DNA from 2 places in the Rhodopseudomonas telluris genome. Region 2 is predicted to be linked to the other one. Evidence: predicted binding sites of a transcription regulator. Region 2 holds the regulator's gene; the other holds the start of a gene.
The links. Region 2 encodes PhoB, which activates phosphate uptake and scavenging genes when phosphate is short. Its sites were predicted from a motif close to TGTCATNNANCTGTCAT; they were not measured.
Positions count from the first base shown of each region.

Region 1 (7,099 bases), on a different contig from region 2:
TCCGGCACCAATAACGGCCGCCGACGGGTCCGACCCGGGCGGCCGATCGATTTGGGGGGAGAAGAATGTTCATGCGCATCCTCGACAGACTTGAGGAGATCCTGATCGCGACCATGATCGGCGGCGCCACGCTGCTGATCTTCGTCGCGGTGATGCACCGCTATCTGGTCGGGATCCCGCTGTTCTATCCGATCCTGTTTCCGATCGACCTGTCCTGGGCGCAGGAGCTGTGCATCTACATGTTCGTGTGGATGGCGAAGTTCGGGGCCGCCTACGGCGTGCGCACCGGCATCCATGTCGGCGTCGATGTGCTGGTCAATGTGATGCAGCCGCGCGTGCGCAAGGCGACGATCCTGTTCGGCCTGTTCTGCGGCGCGCTGTTCACCTCAATCATCGGCACGATGGGCGCCAAGTTCGTCTACGGCCTGATCGACACCAACCAGACCTCGCCGGATCTCGAGATCCCGAGCTGGATCGTCTATCTGTGCATTCCGCTGGGCTCGTATCTGATGTGCTTCCGCTTTCTGCAGGTGGCGTATCACTACGTGCGTCACGATCATCTGCCGCATCACGACCACAGCCACGTCGAAGGTATCGACGAGCCGCATATGCCCGGGTCGGCGGCGGCAGCGGCGGAGGCGGTGCGATGAACACCGCGCTGATCTTCTCGCTGCTGATCGTGCTAATGCTGACCGGCATGCCGATCTCTATCGCGCTCGGTCTCACCGTGCTGTCGTTCGTATTCCTGTTCACCAACGTGCCGGTCGAAGCGGTGTCGTTGAAGCTGTTCACCGGCATCGAGAACTTCGAGATCATGGCGATCCCGTTCTTCATCCTTGCCGGCAATTTCCTCACCCATGGCGGCGTGGCGCGGCGCATGATCAACTTCGCCACCACCATGGTCGGGCACTGGCACGGCGGCCTCGGCCTTGCCGGCGTCATGGCCTGCGCGCTGTTCGCGGCGGTGTCCGGCTCGTCGCCGGCGACCGTGATCGCGATCGGCTCCATCATGCTGCCGGCGATGGTCAAGCAGGGCTTCCCGAAGCGGTTCGGTGCCGGCGTCATCACCACCTCGGGTGCGCTCGGCATCCTGATTCCGCCGTCGATCGTGATGGTGGTGTATTCAGTGGCAACCGGCGGCTCGATCGCGCTCGATCCGGCCGGCAACCGCGTGTCGTCGGCTTCGGTCGGTCAATTGTTCATGGCGGGCGTGATCCCCGGCATCATGCTGGCGACGCTGCTCGGCTTCACGACGTTCTATCGCGCCTGGAAGAACGACTACCCGCGGCTGCCGCGCGCCACCTGGGGCGAGAGCTTCGTGGCGTTCCGCAAGTGTATCTGGGGATTGCTACTGATCGCGATCGTGCTCGGCGGCATCTATGCCGGCTGGTTCACGCCGACCGAGGCGGCAGCGATCAGCGCGGTCTATGCATTCGTGATCGCGGTGTTCGTGTATCGCGATCTGTCGCTCAGAGACGTGCCGAAGGTGCTGCTCGGCTCTGCGAACATGAGCGCGATGATCCTCTACATCATCACCAATGCGGTGCTGTTCTCCTTCCTGATGGCCAACGAGAACATTCCGCAGCAGATCGCCAACTGGATGTCGACCGCCGGCGTCAACTGGATCGTGTTCCTGCTGGTGGTGAACGTTCTTCTTCTGCTCGCCGGCAACGTCATGGAGGCCACCTCGATCGTGCTGATCATGGCGCCGATCCTGTTCCCGGTCGCCGTCAAGCTCGGCATCCACCCGGTGCATCTCGGCATCCTGATGGTGGTCAACATGGAGGTCGGCATGTGCCACCCGCCCGTTGGCCTCAACCTGTACGTGGCATCCGGCATCGCCAAGATGGGCATCACCGAGCTCACCATCGCGGTAATGCCGTGGCTGCTGACGATGATCGCGTTCCTCGGCGTCGTCACCTACGTGCCGGAAATCTCGCTGTGGCTGCCGCGGATGCTCGGCATGTTGTGAGGACGGTATGAACGTGTGGTGAATGCGAGTTAGCAACACGTTGATACGCGGCGAAACGCCGGGCACGATAAGTAACACTGCGTGAAGATGACATCTTGGTCATCTTCCGCTTTCTGTCCAAAGCGTAAGTTGATCGGGCAGGGCGGCGACCTCATCTTCGGGAGACCTTTGCAAGGAGGTTTCCATGAAGAAGGTTTTGCTCGCCGGCGCGACCGTGCTGGCTCTCGCCGGCTCCTCGGCTGCCTATGCCCAGCATCACGGCTGGTTCGACCAACACCGCGATCATCGCCCCTGGGCCAGCGCGGAGGATCGCGCCGCCTTCGCCGATGCGCGGATCGCGGCGGTGCATGCGGGGCTCAAGCTCACCCCCGATCAGGAAAAGCTGTGGCCACCGCTCGAGGCCGCAGTGAAAGACTTCGCCAAGTTGCGGATCGACCGCGCCGAGGCGCGGATGAAGGCGCGCGACGACGATCGCGACAGCAAGGCTGTCGATCCGGTGGCGCGGCTGCGCGACCGCGCCGACCGGATGGCCGAGAGCGCTGCGGCGATGAAGAAGATCGCCGACGCTGCGGACCCGCTCTACAAGTCGCTGGACGAGGGCCAGAAGCGCCGCCTGCGGGTTCTGACCCGTTTCGAAGGCGGATGGGGCCGCGGTCCACACCACCATCCGCGGATGCACCGCGATGACGATGATCGCGGTCCGCGCTGGAACCGCGACCGTGGTCCGGGAGGCCCCGGCATGATGGACGACCGCGACGACGACGGACCCGGCCCGCGCCGGCTTTAGTCTCGTCGGCAGAGCAATCGGCCTGGAAACCGCCGGATTGCCGGCGGTTTTCTCCGGTCCACAAGAAATCCAGAATGACGTAAAAATGTCGTCTGGCTTGCTGGACATCTCCGATCCGCTTTGCTAAACGCAGCCGTCCCGAGCGGAAACTCTGATCGGTTCGGGGGCGCATAGCTCAGTTGGTAGAGCAGCTGACTCTTAATCAGCGGGTCCCAGGTTCGAGCCCTGGTGCGCCCACCAAGTCCTTCCTTGAAGTCCTATAATTCGATGATCAAGGGCAGGCACCGGTGGTGTCCCGATTTCGCGTTTTGGCACGTGCCATCGCGGTTGCTTTGATCTCAGAACTTCTTTTGACCGATGCCGTCTGCGGATCGATGCGCGGCGGTTCGCCACTGCGCGGCGACCGCACGTTTCTGCCAAGAAATCAGACGTGAGCGGTCCGTCCCATGTCACCACACTGTCACACAACGCAGCGAGAGAGTGTCCGGCAATCAACCGGATATCCTCATGGACTATTTCAGGCGCTTCACCTTCCTGTTCTCGGCTCCCACCTTCGACGCGGATGATCTCGAAGGGCTGCGGTTCAACCAGATCGTCGCCGAGATCGAGCGGTCAGGTTTCGAGATCGTCAAGGCGCGCAAGCTTGAAGATGCCGAGATCGCTGTACAGACCGATGCAGCGATCGGCTGCATGGTGGTCGACTGGGGCAAGAAGGGCCTCGAGGGCAAGACAGCCGCGCTGATCAATCTGATGCGTCGGCGCGGCCTCGACTTCCCGATCGTCCTGCTGATCCGTCGCAAGCGGTTCGAGGAAGTGCCGGTCGAGGTGCTCGATTTCATCGATGGTTATGTGTTCCTGTCCGAAGAGACCCCCACCTTCATCGCGCGCAATCTGATCAGCCGGCTGAAGCAATACGCCGACACGCTGAAGACTCCGTTCTTTGGCGCGCTGGTCGACTACGCGGAGGAAGGCAATCAGCTTTGGACCTGTCCGGGCCACAACGGCGGCATGTTCTACAGCCGCAGTCCCATCGGCCGCGTGTTCATCGAGCATCTCGGCGAAGCAGTGTTTCGCGACGACCTCGACAATTCGGTGCTCGACCTTGGCGACCTGCTGACACACGAAGGGCCGGCGCTGCGCGCGCAGCAGGAGGCGGCGCAGATCTTCGGCGCCGAGAAGACGTACTTCGTGCTCAACGGCACCTCGAGCTCGAACAAGGTCGCGCTCGGCGCGCTGGTCACCGACGGCGATCTCGTCCTGTTCGATCGCAACAATCACAAGGCAGCGCATCACGGCGCACTGATGGTCGCAGGCGGCATCCCCGTCTATGTGCCGACTGTCCGCAATGCCTGGGGGCTGATCGGGCCGATGGCCTGGGACGCACTCGACGAGACCGCGCTGCGCGAGCGCATCCGCACTCATCCGCTGGTCAAGGACCCGGACGCGTGGCGCAAGCCGCGGCCCTTCCGGGTCGCGGTGGTCGAGCAGTGCACCTATGACGGCACCATCCACAGCGCCGAGATGATCCTGCGCCGCATCGGGCACCTGTGCGACTACATCCTGTTCGACGAAGCCTGGGCCGGCTTCATGAAGTTTCATCCGCTGTTTGCCGGCCGCTTCGCCATGGGGTTGGCGGATCTCGGCGATGACGCGCCCGGGATCATCGCGACGCAGTCCACCCACAAGCAACTCGCCAGCTTTTCACAGGCCTCGCAGATCCACATCAAGGACCGCCACATCCGCGGTCAGAAGCGGCGCGTCGAACACCGGCGCTTCAACGAAAGCTTCATGCAGCACGCCTCGACCTCGCCGTTCTATCCGCTGTTCGCATCGCTCGACGTCGGCGCGCAGATGATGAAGGGACGCTCTGGTGAGGTGCTGTGGGACGACACGATCCGGCTCGGCATCGAGCTGCGCAAGAAGATCCGCGCGGTGCGGCGCGAATTCGAGGAGAAAGAGGCGAGGCCGGACCGGCGCTGGTTCTTCGATCCTTTCGTGCCGGACCGTGTGACGATCGCCGACGCCGCACGCGAGGGTGGGGTGCACGATGTCGCCTGGGAGGCGGTGAGCACCGATCAACTCGCGACCCACCCGGCGTTCTGGCAGATCGCGCCGGATGCGAGTTGGCACGGATTCGCGAACATGACGCCGGGCTTCGTCATGACCGATCCGAACAAACTGACGCTGCTTACGCCCGGCTTCGACCGCGCGACCGGCCGCTATGCCGAGCACGGCATCCCTGCCCCGGTGGTGGCGCAATATCTGCGCGAGAACCGTATCGTGCCGGAGAAGAATGATCTCAACTCGCTGCTCTTTCTGCTGACGCCGGGCGTCGAGGCGAGCAAGGCCGGCACGCTCATCAGCGGCCTCGTCGCCTTCAAGAAGCTGCACGACGACAACGCGCCGCTTGAAGACGTCATCCCGGAATTCTGTCGGCGCCGGCCGACGCGCTACGCCGGCGTCCGGCTACGCGATCTGTGCGGCCAAATGCACCGGTTTTTCCGGGACGCCGACGTCAGCGGCCTGCAGGCCAAGCAATTTCTTCCCGATCATCTCCCCGAGATCGCGATGTCGCCGCGCGATGCCGCGCGTTGCCTCGTGCGTAACGACGTCGACTATTTGCCGATCAGCCAGATTGCCGGCCGGATCGCCACGACGCCTTTCGTGGTCTATCCGCCGGGGATCGCGACCATCGTTCCGGGTGAACGGCTGAGCGAGCGCGCGAAGCCGATGCTCGACTATCTGCAGATGTTCGAGCAGAGCTTCAATCAGTTCCCGGGCTTCGAGGTGGAAATCCAGGGCGTCTATCGCGAGTTCGATGAGGCGGGACGCATCCGTCTCTACACCTATGTGGTGGCCGAATAATTTGTATGCCGTATCCGGGAGTTGTCGTGGATAGCGCCTTGCCGATCCTGATCCGTCCGTCGCACGACGGCGACGTCGAAGCGATGCTCGACATCTATCGTTACTACATCCGACGTGGTCTCGACGAGGGGATCGACGACAATGGCACGCCGCAGCCCGACGACCTCAAGGAGCGGCGTAAGAACCTGCGCAATCGTCGCTTCCCGCATCTGGTGGCGATCCGCGGGGATGTCGTCGTCGGATATGCTTACGTGGTGCTGTTCCGCAAACGCCCGGCTTATCGGCACACGGTCAAGCATTCGATCTATGTGCATCCGGACCACCTGGGCTGCGGTCTCGGCCGATGCCTGATGCACGAATTGATCGACGCCTGCGCGGCAGCAGGTTTCCGGCAGATGATCGGCTACATTGATGCGGATAATACGGCGTCGCTCGGCTTGCATGAGAGCTTCGGTTTCGCAACGGTTGGACGGCTACCGGGCGTTGCGTATCGCTTCGGCCGCTGGGCCGACACCGTGATGGTGCAGCGTTCACTCGGCGCGGGTGCGACAACGCCGCCGATTATGTGAAGGCGAAGGCGAAACCGATCGACCGCTTACAGCATGTCCAAGCGGGCCAGCTGTTTCGCACTCGTCCACATCCTTGCCAGTTCCTGGCTTCCGATCCGCGCTAAGCATTGTGATGCCGCAGGGGCGCCGCGCCTGTCGCGTCGCAGGTTGGCAATCGCGACCGAAGCGCTCGCCGGCTGCAAGCAGTCGCGCTTTAGAAGCCGTTCGTCGCGAATCTTCTCCAGCGCGCGTCAGACAGATGTGCGGGGAGGAGACGGCGAAGGCACAAAAACACCACGATCAATCAGCACAGCCGGGTACTCGGCGCAGCACCTTGATGTTCGAAACGGGCTTGAACGGTCGAGGCCTCGCATCAGCAGCCATCAGGGGCCGAGCGCTGGAAGAAGGCACGACTAAGATGATGCGCAGTTTGGCCGTCGGCGCCGGTTCTGCGAATATCGTACGACTTCGCCCGGCGAGTGCCGGGGCGATATCCGCTTCGCTCCAGCCCCAGTTGGCATTCGATCTGGTCGCGGCCGTGCTGTAAACTCGACGTTATGGCCCTTCTCCGATTTAGATCAAGCCTTCCCAAGCCGCGCCTTCCATCCGGCGTGCGGATTTACGCGGTCGGCGACATTCACGGCCGCGCGGACCTGCTGATGCGCAACTTCGATGCCATCGAAGCCGATCTTGGCAAGCGGCCAGTCGCGCGGGCCATCGAGATCTATTTGGGCGATTATGTCGATCGCGGCCCGAACTCGCGCGGCGTGCTCGATCTGTTGATCGAACGGCAAAGCAGCCGCGAGGTGGTGTGCCTCAAGGGTAATCACGAAGCCTTCATGCTCGATGTTTTGGCGGAGCCACGCAAGCTCGCCGACTGGCGGTTGTTCGGCGGGCTGCCGACGCTGTTGTCTTACGGACTACGTC
Region 1 covers NZ_JBHLWM010000008.1:4,555-11,653, forward strand. Annotated here, with positions in the region: gene ACFFJ6_RS17750 (TRAP transporter small permease) at 66-650, shown strand; gene ACFFJ6_RS17755 (TRAP transporter large permease) at 647-1,972, shown strand; gene ACFFJ6_RS17760 (Spy/CpxP family protein refolding chaperone) at 2,157-2,759, shown strand; tRNA gene ACFFJ6_RS17765 (tRNA-Lys) at 2,924-2,999, shown strand; gene ACFFJ6_RS17770 (Orn/Lys/Arg family decarboxylase) at 3,267-5,624, shown strand; gene ACFFJ6_RS17775 (GNAT family N-acetyltransferase) at 5,630-6,193, shown strand; gene ACFFJ6_RS17780 (metallophosphoesterase family protein) at 6,730-7,099, shown strand, end outside.
Region 1: a site for PhoB is predicted at 3,207-3,223, ahead of ACFFJ6_RS17770 (Orn/Lys/Arg family decarboxylase). Genes of this name have one in related genera too.

Region 2 (7,099 bases):
GATTGAGGATGCGGATCATGATGATGTCGACGAAGCGCGACAGCACCCGCGCGGTGTCGGCGATGGTCTCGCCGCGGCCGAGCTGCATCTCCTGCCCGGTCAGCATGATCGACTCGCCGCCGAGCTGGCGCATGCCGACGTCGAACGACACCCGCGTGCGGGTCGAGGGCTTGTCGAAGATCATCGCCAGCGTCTTGCCGGCGAGCGGCTTGTCGTCGAGGCTGCCAGCCTTGCGCTTGGCCTTCATCGACACCGATGCGGCCAGCATGTTGCGCAGTTCGGAGGTCGGCACCTCGGTGAGGTCGAGGAAATGCCGCGGAGTCGGGAGCTTGCTCATCACACCGCCTCCCGCTGCGCGGCCTGTCCGCTCAGCACCGTGCAGGCCCGCTCCAGCCGCGTCACCGCCTCTTCGATCTCGGCCTCGCTGACGATCAGCGGCGGCAGCAGGCGGACGACATTGTCGCCGGCGCCGACGGTGAGCAGCTTCTGATCGCGCAGCGCGGCGACCAGATCGGGCGACGGCACCACGGCCTTGAGGCCGATCAGCAGCCCCTCGCCGCGCACTTCGCTCAGCACCTGCGGAAAGCGATCGACCACGCCGGCGAGCTTCTGCTTCAGCAGCACCGAGATCTTCTTGACGTGGTCGAAGAAGCCGGGCTTCAGCATCACGTCGAGCACCGCATTGGCGGACGCCACCGCCAGCGGATTGCCGCCGAAGGTCGAGCCGTGCGAGCCCGGCGCCATGCCGGTTGCCGCCTCGGCGGTCGCCAGGCACGCGCCGATCGGGAAGCCGCCGCCGAGCGCCTTGGCGAGCGACATCAGGTCCGGCGTGACGCCGATCCGCTTGTAGGCGAACAGCTCGCCGGTGCGGCCCATGCCGGTCTGCACCTCGTCGAAAATCAGCAGCAGGCCGTGCTGATCGCACAGCTCGCGCAGCGCGCGGAAGAACGCGGTCTCGGGCGAGCGCACGCCGCCCTCGCCTTGCAGCGGCTCGATCAGGATGGCGGCGGTGTGCGGGCCGATCGCCTTCTTCACCGCTTCGATGTCGCCGAGCGGCACCTGGTCGAAGCCGCTCAGCGGCTCGCCATAGCCTTCGAGATACTTGGCCGAGCCGGTCGCCGCGAGCGTGCCGAGCGTGCGGCCATGGAACGCGCCCTCGAAGGTGATGATGCGGGTGCGCTCCGGCGCGCCTTTCGAGAAGTGATAGTGCCGCGCCATCTTCAGCGCGCATTCCATCGCCTCGGCGCCCGAATTGGCGAAGAACACCTTGTCGGCGAAGCTCTGTTCGCACAGCCGCGCCGCCAGCCGCTCGCCGTCCGGGCTCTTGAACAGGTTCGACATGTGCCACAGCTTCGTCGCCTGCTGCTGCAGCGCCTCGACCAGATGCGGGTGGCAATGGCCGAGCGAATTGACCGCGACACCGCTGGTGAAGTCGAGATAGCGCTCGCCGTCGGCGCCGTGCAGCCAGACGCCCTCGCCGCGCTCGAAGGCGACGTCCGCCCTGGCGAATACCGGCAAAAGATGGGACGTAGAAGCTGCGCTCGACATGGCCGATCCAATCGGAAAAGCGGGCCGCCGGCCGGCCGCTTGCGACGCGGTCACGGGCCAACGTACCCCGAAAACGAAACGTGCCGCCTTTCCAGGCGGCACGTAGGGACATTCTAGGTGCGCTGAAGTGCCTGTCAACCGGGGCTTTCAACGACCTGCGTCGGGGCTGCCGCAACATCGCCGCTGTGACGGTTATGACTCACTTGATGAGAAGGTGTGGACGCACCAGGTCTGACTCTTGCGCGTGAGTCACGGCATATTGTAGCGTTTTGGCTGTCGGGTACGACATCTCGTGCGCGGTTTGTAATCCTTATTGAGCTCTCGGTGGGTGCGTATCGCCCGGGCGGCAATGGTCGTCCGGCGAGGGCTAAGGGATTCTGCCGGCAAGACATTTGGACGACCTCACAGCTGCGGTTCCGCGCTGAACCAGCGCCGCGCGGCAGGAAGGGATAGAACGATGACGGCATTGACCTGGACGGACGAGCGCGTCGAGCAGTTGAAGAAATTATGGGAAGGCGGGCTGTCGGCGAGTCAAATTGCCGCGGAGCTCGGCAACGTGACGCGTAACGCCGTGATCGGCAAGGTGCACCGTCTCGGCCTGTCGGGCCGGGCCAAGAGCCCGACCTCAGCCGCGCCGCGCCCGCGCAAGGCGCGTCCGGCCCAGCATATGATGCGGGTCACACGTCCGGTGGCGCGCGGCAACACCGCGCTCGCGCATGTGTTCGAAGTCGAGGCCGAGCCGGAACCGGTCACCTACGACAACGTGGTGCCGATGAACCAGCGGCTGTCGCTGCTCGAGCTCAACGAAGCCACCTGCCACTGGCCGATCGGCGATCCGAGCAATCCGGAATTCTTCTTCTGCGGCGGCAAGTCGCTGCCCGGCCTGCCCTACTGCGCGCACCACTCGCGCATCGCCTACCAGCCCGTCGGCGACCGCCGCCGCGCTGCCCCGAAGACCACGCGGTAACACGCCCCCTCACCCGACCGCACGGGCGGCCGGCGCCGAGGCTGCCCTCTCCCGCGAGCGGAGAGGGCACTGATACCAGCGCCGCTTGGGCGCCATGTTAGTCGCCGCTCAAACGGCAGCGCCTGCGCAAGACGGGCGACCCAGCATTCCAGAGCGCCAGTTGCTCCACACGCCCCCGCTGCAATCCGAGATCCTCCGCTTTCGCGGAGGATCTCGGCTGTGATGGCGTCAAAATCATAGCCCGCATGAGCGGAAGTGATATGCGGGAAGCACCGGTCACCCCCGCATGTCGCTTCCGCTCATGCGGGCTACCGATGAGCTACCGTTCAGGCGCTGCGTCGCTCACGCCACCTTCGCGCTCGATCCCGATCGAACTAACAATCAGGACGGGCTGCTTTCCGCCTTGGCGAAGCGGTCGTCCAGCGCGTAACCCGCGCCGCGGACGGTGCGGATCGGGTCCTGTTCGCGGCCGGGGTTGAGCAGCTTGCGCAGCCGGCCGATGTGCACGTCGACGGTGCGTTCGTCGATATAGATGTCACGGCCCCAGACGCCGTCGAGCAGCTGCTCCCGACTGAACACCCGGCCGGGATGCTCCAGGAAGAACTCGAGCAGGCGATACTCCGTCGGACCGAGGTCGATCGGCCGGCCGGAGCGTGCGACGCGACGCTTGTCGCGGTCGAGTTCGAGATCGCCGTAGGACAGCACGGTGGCGAGCCGCTCCGGCGCCGCGCGCCGTAGCAGACCCTTCACCCGCGCCAGCAGTTCCGGCACCGAGAACGGCTTGACGATGTAGTCGTCGGCCCCGGTGGCGAGCCCGCGGACGCGCTCGCTTTCCTCGCCGCGCGCGGTCAGCATGATGATCGGTAGCTGCTTGGTCTCCGGCCGCGCCCGCAGGCGACGGCACAGTTCGATGCCGGACAGGCCCGGCAGCATCCAGTCCAGCACCACCAGATCCGGAATCCGCTCCTTCATCCTTGTATCGGCGTCGTCGCCGCGTGCGACGGTCTCGACGTCGTAGCCGTCGGATTCCAGATTGTAGCGCAGCAGCGTGGTCAGCGCTTCCTCGTCTTCAACTACCAGAATGCGCGCGCCCATATGTCGTCCTCGTCTTCATCGTTGGGCACCGTCCGCGGTTCGCGGACGATACGTTAGTTGCCCGGCGTGGCGTTGGCGAAGGTGGTCATGTCGCCCTTCGGGCGCTTGTCCAGAATCTGCTGGCCTTCGATCATGTAGAACACCGTCTCGGCGATGTTGGTGGCGTGGTCGCCGATCCGCTCGATATTCTTGGCGCAGAACATCAGGTGGATGCAGAACGAGATGTTGCGCGGATCTTCCATCATGTAGGTGAGCAGCTCGCGGAACAGCGAGGTGCAGATCGCGTCGACTTCCTCGTCGCCGTTCCACACCACCATCGCGGCGGGCAAATCGTGCGCCGTATAGGCGTCCAGCACCGCCTTGACCTGGGACTGCACCAGATCGGTCATGTGCTCGAGGCCGCGGATCAGCTTCAGCGGGTGGAAGTCGCTGTCGATGGCGTTGACGCGCTTGGCGATGTTCTTGGAGAGATCGCCGATCCGCTCCAGGTCGGTGGCGACCCGCATCGCGCCGACGATGTCGCGCAGGTCGACCGCCATCGGCTGCCGCCGCGCGATCGTCAGCACCGCGCGCTCTTCGATCGCGCGCTGCATCTGGTCGATTTCCTGATCGGCCGCCACGACGCGCGCGCCGAGCGCGACGTCGCGCCGGACCAGCGCGTCGACCGAGTCGACGATCTGGCGTTCGGCCAGACCGCCCATTTCGGCGACCATGCGGGTCAGTTCCTGAAGGTCGCCGTCGAACGCCTTGGTGGTGTGCTCGAAGCCCATGTCCGTTCTCCTCGCGCCTGGCGCGTCAGCCGAAGCGGCCGGTGATGTAATCCTGGGTCCGCCGATCGTTCGGCGACGTGAAGATCTTGTTGGTCGGGCCGAACTCGATCAGCTCACCGAGATACATGAACGCGGTCGACTCCGAGACGCGGGCCGCCTGCTGCATGTTATGGGTGACGATCGCGATCGTGTAGTCTTCCTTGAGTTCGTCGATCAGCTCTTCGATCTTGGCGGTCGAGATCGGATCGAGCGCCGAGCACGGCTCGTCGAACAGGATCACTTCGGGCCGCACCGCGATGGTGCGGGCGATGCACAGACGCTGCTGCTGGCCGCCCGACAGGCTGAGGCCGGAGGCCCCGAGCTTGTCCTTGACCTCGGTCCACAGCGCGGCGCCGCGCAGCGCCTTCTCGACGCGGCCGTCCATCTCCGACTTGGAGATCTTCTCGTACAGCCGGATGCCGAACGCGATGTTCTCATAGATCGTCATCGGGAACGGCGTCGGCTTCTGGAACACCATGCCGACGCGGGCGCGCAGCAGGTTGAGGTCGAGCTTCGGATCCAGCACGTTCTGACCGTCGAGCATCACCTGCCCCTCGGCGCGCTGCCCCGGATACAGATCGTACATCCGGTTGAAGATCCGCAGCAGGGTCGACTTGCCGCAGCCCGACGGGCCGATGAAGGCGGTAACCCGGTTGGTGGCGAGCGCGAGGTTGATGTGCTTCAGCGCGTGGTTCTGGCCGTAGTAGAAGTTCAGATCGCGCACCACCACCTTGGCCGGGCCGTCGGGCTGGCTGGCGATGGCGGGGCCAGGTCCGCTCGGCAGCGTGGTGGCAATCGAAATCTCGGTCATTTCGTGGTCCTCTCGGCGCCGATGATGCGCGCACCAATATTCAGGGCAAGCACGGTCAGGGTGATCAGCAGAGCGCCCGTCCAGGCGAGCTGCTTCCAGTAATCGTAGGGGCTCTGAACGAAGTTGTTGATGGTCACCGGCAGGTTGGCCATCGTCTTGGTCAGGTCGAAGCTGAAGAACTGATTGCTGAGCGCCGTGAACAGCAGCGGCGCGGTCTCGCCGGCGACGCGCGCCGTGGCCAGCAGGATGCCGGTGATGAGACCGGCCCGGGCGGCGCGGTAGGCGATCCGGCGGATCACCAGCGAGCGCGGCAGACCGAGCGCGGAAGCCGCTTCGCGCAGCGAGCTCGGGACCAGCAGCAGCATGTCCTCGGTGGTCCGCACCACCACCGGAATGACGATGACGGCCAGCGCCAGCGAACCCGCGAGCGCCGAGAACCGCCCCATCGTCACCACTACCGCGCCGTAGATGAACAGGCCGATGATGATCGACGGCGCGCTGAGCAGGATGTCGTTGATGAAGCGGATCACCGAGGTGAGCCGATCGTGCTTGCCGTATTCGGCGAGGTACGTGCCGGCGAACAGGCCAAGCGGCGCGCCGATGCCGACGCCCAGCACCGTCATGATGATCGAGCCGACGATGGCGTTGAGCAGGCCGCCTTCGTTCGAGCCCGGCGGCGGCGTGTTCTGGGTGAACACCTGCAGATGCAGGCCGGCGAGGCCGTTCCAGAACAGCGTGAACAGGATCAGCGCCAGCCAGGTGACGCCGAACAGCGCGGCGGCCGAGCACAGCACCTTGATGATCACGTCGGTGCGGTGGCGGCGCTTGTAGATCGGATTGACGGCTTGGGTCGTCGACATGATTACTTGCCCGCCTTCAGTTCGAGCCGCAGCAGCAGCAGGCGCGCGGCCGCCAGCACGATGAACGTCAGAATGAACAGCAGCAGGCCGAGCAGGATCAGGCCGGACTGATGCAGGCCGTCGCTCTCGGCGAACTCGGACGCGATCGCCGCCGAGATGGTGGTGCCGGGACCGAAGATCGAGCCGGAAATCCGGAACGAATTGCCGATGATGAAGGTCACCGCCATGGTCTCGCCGAGCGCGCGGCCGAGCGCCAGCATGATGCCGCCGATCACGCCGACCCGGGTGTAGGGGATCACCACCTTGCGGACGACTTCCCAGGTGGTGCAGCCGACCCCGTAGGCGGCTTCCTTCAGCACCGGCGGCACGGTCTTGAACACATCGACCGAGATCGCGGTGATGAACGGCAGCACCATGATGGCGAGGATCAGCGAGGCATTGAACAGGCTGAGATAGGACGGCGGCCCGGCGAAGATGGTGCCGAGCACCGGCACGCCATCGAACAGCGCGATCATCGCCGGCTGGAAATGATTGGCCAGGAACGGGCCGAGTACGAAGAAGCCCCACATGCCGTAGATGATCGACGGAATGCCGGCGAGCAGTTCGATGGCGAGGCCGATCGGGCGACGCAGCCACATCGGGCACAGCTCGGTGAGGAAGATCGCGATGCCGAGGCCGACCGGGATGGCGATCACCATCGCGATCACCGAGGTCACCAGCGTGCCGTAGATCGGGCCGAGTGCGCCGAGCACCGGCGGATCGTTGGCGGGAGCCCAGCGGGCGGTGGTCAGGAAGGAGAAGCCGAATTCGCGCAGCGCCGGCCAGGCGCCGACCATCAGCGAGATGATGATGCCGCCGAGGATGAGCAGGACCGAGATCGCGCAGGCGCGGGTGGTCCAGTAGAACGCCGAGTCGCTGAGCTTGAAGGCACTCAGGGCGCGGGCCCGATCATAAGGTCCAGCCGCCGCTTGCAGCCCCGTGCTGTCTACTGCCATGTCCGCCACGCCTG
Region 2 covers NZ_JBHLWM010000001.1:169,077-176,175, reverse strand. Annotated here, with positions in the region: gene argF (ornithine carbamoyltransferase) at 1-337, opposite strand, end outside; gene ACFFJ6_RS00810 (aspartate aminotransferase family protein) at 337-1,548, opposite strand; gene ACFFJ6_RS00805 (GcrA family cell cycle regulator) at 2,006-2,515, shown strand; gene phoB (phosphate regulon transcriptional regulator PhoB) at 2,897-3,610, opposite strand; gene phoU (phosphate signaling complex protein PhoU) at 3,664-4,380, opposite strand; gene pstB (phosphate ABC transporter ATP-binding protein PstB) at 4,406-5,230, opposite strand; gene pstA (phosphate ABC transporter permease PstA) at 5,227-6,090, opposite strand; gene pstC (phosphate ABC transporter permease subunit PstC) at 6,093-7,094, opposite strand.